One region of the Gemella taiwanensis genome, then DNA from elsewhere that is predicted to be linked to it. Evidence: riboswitches for the same ligand, from Rfam matches in the RefSeq annotation. Region 1 holds a riboswitch; the other holds the start of a gene.

Evidence for each region. A riboswitch is a leader RNA that binds a small molecule or an ion and turns the genes downstream of it on or off. The one in region 1 is predicted to bind lysine.
Region 2: it holds a riboswitch for lysine, as region 1 does, so the genes downstream of both, ACWOA3_RS01145 (amino acid permease) here and lysA (diaminopimelate decarboxylase) in region 1, are expected to answer to the same signal.

Annotation. Positions count from the first base shown of each region.
Region 1 is NZ_JBSMTL010000004.1:79,894-83,338, reverse strand. Features, by position in the region: gene dapA (4-hydroxy-tetrahydrodipicolinate synthase) at 1-326, opposite strand, end outside; gene lysA (diaminopimelate decarboxylase) at 373-1,665, opposite strand; lysine riboswitch at 1,762-1,897, opposite strand; gene ACWOA3_RS04865 (thioredoxin family protein) at 2,109-2,432, shown strand; gene ACWOA3_RS04860 (restriction endonuclease) at 2,490-3,380, opposite strand.
Region 2 is NZ_JBSMTL010000001.1:233,135-236,579, reverse strand. Features, by position in the region: gene ACWOA3_RS01145 (amino acid permease) at 241-1,737, opposite strand; lysine riboswitch at 1,824-2,002, opposite strand; gene ACWOA3_RS01140 (fructose-bisphosphatase class III) at 2,214-3,445, opposite strand, start outside.

The sequences.
Region 1 (3,445 bases):
TAATAAGGTGTTACTACTAATAATGCATCTGGTCCTAGTTTTTCAATCTCTTGGCTTAATCTAATTGAGTGAGCTGTATCGTTAACCCCACTACCTGCGATAACAGGTACACGTCCTGCTACTCTATCAATAGCGAATTTAATTACCGCTACTTGCTCATCATCAGGCATAGTTGAACTCTCACCAGTAGTTCCCGCTACAATAATCGCATCTGTACCTTCAGTAATTTGAAATTCGATTAACTCTCCAAACGTCTCATAATCTACACTTCCATCCTCGAAAAATGGTGTTACTATTGCTACTCCGCTTCCTGTATAAATTGTCATAATCTTGTTCTCCTTGTTTCTATCTTTTATTGTTTTTGTATTAAAATTAAATATCTTGTCTAATTAAATCTTCTAAAGTCTCACCTTTTACTACTAGCCGACTAGTTCCATCTTTTACAAACACAACCGGTAATTTTGGTAATCTATTGTAATTGCTACTCATACTGTAGTTATACGCTCCTGTCGATGATACTAATAGTAAGTCACCTTGCTCAGCTTTAGGTAATTTCGCATCCATTACTAGCATATCTCCAGATTCACAACACTTACCAGCAACTGTATAAGTTGTATCAGCTTCTTGGTTCATCTTGTTAGCTAACATCGCTTCGTATTTTGCTTTATATAATGCATAACGAGGATTATCTGCCATACCACCATCAACAAACACATATTCACGACCTGCAAAAGTCTTCTTAACTCCACCAACACTGTATAATGTGCTACCAGCATTACATGTTAAACTTCTACCAGGCTCAATAACTACCTTAGTTAAATCTAAACCGAAATTGTCACTCTCACGTTCAACTACTTCTATATACTCTCTTAAAAATTCAGCAAGTTCAAAAGGTCTATCTTCTTCAGTATAATAAACCCCGAAACCTCCACCTAGATTAAGAACACTTATAGTTAAACTTAATCTTTCTTGAACTTTTTTCGTAAATTCCATTACTACTTTTACTGCTTCGAAAAATGAAGTTTTCTCAAAAATTTGTGATCCGATGTGTGAGTGGAATCCTACAAAATTAAGATTACTTTGATTATTAATATCTGCGATTAACTCATAAATTGTTTCATCGTATACTGAGTAACCAAATTTTGAATCATCTTTTGCTGTTTTGATGTATTCATGAGTATGGGCGTCGATTCCTGTATTAATTCTTAATAATACGTCTACTCTATTTCTACTCTCTCTTACGATTTCATTAATCATTTCATATTCATAGTCATTATCTATGACGATAGTTCCTACTCCAACTTCAAGAGCATATTGTAATTCCTCGCGAGTTTTATTATTTCCGTGGAAATAAGCTTTCTTCATATTATATCCAGCTTTGTACGCTGTATGAATCTCACCAAGTGACACTACATCAACACCTAAACCCTCTCTACTAGCAATTCTCAACACCTCTAAACAACTAAAAGCTTTCGATGCAAAAAGAACTTCTGTATTGAACTTCGAACTTTTAAAGTTATTAATAAAAGTTCTACATTGGTTCACTAGCATATTCTCATCATAAACATAAAGTGGTGTCCCGTATTGAGCCTTTAACTCACTAACTCCAACACCTGAAATATTCAGTTCATCATTTTCTACCGTCATACCATCAAATAATCTCATTACTTTCTCCTTCATAAAATGTTATAAAAAATAGACTACAAGAACAAAAGGTCCTTGTAGTCTAGCTTATATTTCTATCCTATTCCTCTTGCCCTTATTATAAAAAGCTCACCATGAAGAAAATGGGCATTTTCTAATGACAGTGCTATGCCTATTCGACATAACCCCAGTGAAATTAATCACTTCGGCGATGCTACCTTTTAAATTAGTCATCGCGGCCTCTTTTTATAATACTTATCTATTTACGTTGTATAAATAATATCATGTTTTAAAACTATTGTCAATAGTTTTCAGAAAATTTTTATAATATTCTAGTTTTGGTGTTTACATATACACAATTAGTATTGGTTGTAATTACTCTTTAAAACAACTATAATATACTCATATTAAAAGAAGATTGCACAATATACTCTTCTTAATATAAAAATTAAGGATTATAAAATATGATTGAATTCACAAAAAATGACGACTTAAATAAAATCATTAGTGACAATGACATAGCGATTATTCAATACGGAACAGCTACATGTATGCCATGTCACTCAATAAAAAACAGAATTACTACGTGGCAAGAAAATCACAAAGACGTAGCAGCATACTACATCTCATTAGAAGAAAATATGGAAATTGCTGCTCAACGTGGTATTCTCTCTTCACCAACTGTAGAAGTATATATCGAAGGGAGACTATCTATTCAAAAAAGCGGCTACTTCAGTCTAGATGAAATTCTAGAAAAAGTAAGCACTGTAAGTGAACAAATGAAATAAAAAATAAGAGCGATTCAAAATAATAATTTTGAATCGCTCTTTTTATTAGTTATTGATTTATTTGGCTAATATATCTACAAGTTCTTCACCCAGTAACAGTTTTACATCATTAATGTCAACAATTCTAAAACCTTTAATTTTTGATTCCAATTGCCTTACTGACTTAGTCACCCTAGATGTATCAACAAGTAAAATTCTCTCAACTCCAGGTAAAGCTTTTTCTGCTCTCTTAAGGAAGATTTCAACATGTTCAGGATGAAGATATGAATTTCCTCTATAAGATTTTATCTCAATAACATATTTCTTACCATTTTTTTCAAGACATAGATCAAAATCCCTACTTCTATTTTTTGGTTCTTGAACATCATAACCAACTTTTCTAAATGCATATGCAAGTAATAACTCTTTCCCAATTGGCGAAGTTAATTTCTCTAGTGCAGTAAGTAATGGTTTAGGTTTAATCTTAATAACAGATTTCTTTAATCCCTCTGGATCTTTTGTTAAAAATTTCTTATTAAATCCAATAATATAATCTTCCACTATCGCAAAATGACCATGAGCTATACAATTTCTAATAGCTGTTAGTAAAGCATTAATTTTTGAAAAAGTAGTATACTTCGCAACTATTATTTTTTGACAATTAGGACAAATATTCCCCTCAAAAAATTTCCAATCATCATTACTTATTACATCCTTCGAACCTATCCACTTCACATCACGACTTTCATTCATTCCCATTTGATCCATAACATAGGTAAATGAAAATTCATCATATATCTTATCAGAAACTAATTCATTTTTAATAGATTGATATGAATCAATATTAGGAGTATACCAAAGTAAATTTTTTATTACCTTATCCATATCATCTGAAAGCTTAATCGGTCTAGGGCTGTGTTCTATTTTATAATCTAGCTCTTTTCTATTGCCGCAACATCTTTTAAACATATCCTTCTCCTCAAGTTAGTAATAATATGAAATCAGTTTATATCAATTTTATTATAGCATATATC
Region 2 (3,445 bases), on a different contig from region 1:
TTCCTCCTCTATCAAAATTTAATCTATCCTTTATAATACCACAAATCAAGGAAAATTTCCCGTGATTTAACTAAAAATATTACAATTTTATAGTATTTTCATAATTTATTTAATTAGTTATTAAAAACTATATTAATGATTCAATTGATAGAAATTCTCGACAATAAAATTATAATGTATCTTTTTACTTTATAAACAAAAAAAATTCTAGTTCAACACGAACTAGAACTTTTTTATTTATTATTTAGTATCTACATCTTGTGATAAATCTACTTTATCTAAAGGTATCACTTTTGTTTTATATCTAATTTTGTGATATAGATAGAAGAATAAGAAAATCGGAACTCCCATATATGTTGTTAACATTCCGCTCCAATTTACAACACCTTTAGTAATAAGCTCTGTATCTTGACCGATAATAACAATAATACATAATACTAAAGCGATAATTGGACCCGCTGGGAACCATTTTGCTCTATATTTAAGATCATTTAAATCTTTACCTTGAGCAATATAAGCTCTTCTAAATCTGTAGTGACTTAATGCAATACCTAACCAAGCGATAAATCCAGTTAATCCACTAGCCGCAACGATATAAGTATACGCATTAGCACTTGTAAGTTGGATTAAGAAGATTAAGAATACTACTACAGCTGTTGCGATTAATGAGATAACCGGTGTTCCATATTTTGTAACACGTCCAAAAATTGGATACGCAAGTTTTTCTTTACTCATTGCATAAAGCATTCTTGTTGAGGCATACATACCTGAGTTACCAGCTGATAAAATTGATGTTAAGATTACTGCATTCATAACACTTGCCGCTAGAGCAAATCCTGCATTTTTGAAGACGATTGTAAATGGTGATTTAGCAATTTCTTCTGCACTTGCAGCACCTAATAAATCTGGTGAAGTATAAGGAATTAATAATCCGATAACTAAGATAGCTAGTACGTAGAAAATTAAAATTCTCCAGAATACTTGTTTTACTGCTTTTGGAATACTTTTCTCTGGATTTTCACTTTCTCCAGCTGTAATACCGATTAACTCAGTACCTTGGAATGAATATCCAGCGATTAAGAATACTCCAAGAGTTGCAAGAATTTGTCCTGATAATGAAGAATCTTCTCCAACGAATGGTGCATCACCAATTGTTAAGTTTTTGAATCCAATGTATTCTCCACCTAAAATCCCGAAGATAGTTAAACATCCAACTACTAGGAAAATGATTACTACTACTACTTTAATAAGTGCAAACCAGTATTCACTTTCACCATAAACTTTAACACTAAGTGAGTTTAAAGCGATAATAATAACTAGGAATAATAAGCTCCAAGCCCAGTGAGGAAGTACTCGCATAGGCTCCCAATAACTAATTGCTAATGCAGATAGCTCTACGTCAGCTGCTACTGTAATTACCCAGTTAAACCAATAGTTCCATCCTAAAGCAAATCCTAATGAAGGATCCACATAACGTGTTGCATATGTACTAAATGACCCTGATGTAGGAAGATATGTTGCCATTTCTCCTAATGATGTCATTAAGAAATACACCATAAGCCCGATACATAGATAAGCTACAATAGCTCCCCCAGGTCCGGCACTTTGAATTGCTTGACCACTTGTCATGAACAACCCACTACCGATACATCCACCGATAGCAATCATACTAATATGACGTGATCGTAAATTTCTTTTTACTTCTGTTGCATTATTGTTATTGCTGTTGTTTGTCATAATAAAAACCTCCTTGATAAAATAAAAAAGCATAACTTCTACCATATTTGCACGGAGTTATACTTCACATTATCTCTCCAAAACAAGATATTAGTAGCGCAACATAGCCTCACGACTATGACAGTCCTATACTTAGTTCAATATAGGCCCAACAATATTAACATAGGATTAATATCATTTCGGCGACGTTTCCTTTCAAGTAATCTCATCAAGCCCTACACTTTCAATTACTCTACTGATAAAAATCGCAACCTCTACCTCACTTATTTTGTGAGGTACATATTCAATTAACTAAAAATTAGTATAATATAATTTGCTTATATTGTCAATAAAAAATTTTATTTTTTTAATATTTCCAATCAAATACATAGTATACCTCACTAAAAATAGGAAAGTCCCAAAATCTTCTATTTAGATATTTTCGATTATTTTTATAAATACAATTAAAAGGAGATTAGAACCTCCTTTTAATTAACTTATCTCTCACAAATCGTACCTTGTCTATACTCCTCTAATAGAATTTTCAATAATTCAATTTGTTTAAGTATCTTAACACCACTATCAGTATCAATCACTTTTTTTCTACATAATTTGTCTACTACTCTCTTAGTTGAAATTATATCTGTCTCATTTTTGATTGATTCTTCTTTACTTTGGAATATATCATGACTCATTATTTGTAAACCATAAGAGTTATAAGTTAAAGTATATCCGCCGTGCCCTGTTGTTTTATGATATGCCCTAGACATTCCTCCATCGATAACTATCGTTCTACCATTAGCTTTTATCGGATTTTCTCCTTTTGTTTCCTTAACTGGAGTGTGTCCATTTATAATGTGACCCTCACTAGTTAAACCAAACTCATTTAATAACTTAATACAAAACTCTTCATTATCTCTAAGTTTGTAATAAGCATTTTTTACTTCCTCATGAGTGGTCTTATCCTCGATAAAATATCTCTCAAAAGTTGTCATATCACATTTACCAAATAACGGAGAAAATTGTCCTTGCCAAAGATAAAAGAACAAGCCATTATCTTCTCTACGATCACAATAAAATATGCTGCGAATTTTCTTATCAAAAAAGTCTAGTAATCTTTTTCCAGAATACTTATATCCTTCAAAAGAAAATTCCTGGAAGTTACCTTTCTCATCTACTGGCATACAACCATGTAACAGCAGGTTTCCATTATAGCAACAATACATACCGCCTTTGTTAATAAATAATTCAACATGTTTTTTCAACTTTTCACTCGTTATAAATGATTCTTTTAATCTATTAATAATCTTCTCTTCTTCTTCTGTTAATTGATAAGGATTTTTTTCATCTACTGTCGGGAAATTACATGAAGTTAATGGATATTCTTTACCGTTAATTTTTACTGTTTGTTTTTTAAAGTTTATCTTATCTAGTAATGCTCGTCTTTGCAATTTAAATTCTGGGTGTTTGTCGATAATTTGTTTTTCTAGTTTAAATTGAATTATCGCCATAGCTTTATGCATTCTTGCTATTTGCATAATCTCATGTTCACTATATTTTAACTCATCATTTTTAGATAGTTTTGGTAAAAACTCTTTACAATTATCATCTTTATAATATGTTTCACTAAAATTTAATAAGTTTCTAAGTGGAATTCCATATCTATCTTCTATAATGTCCAAATTATCATATCTTGCACATATTCTTATAACGTTTGCTAATGATATTC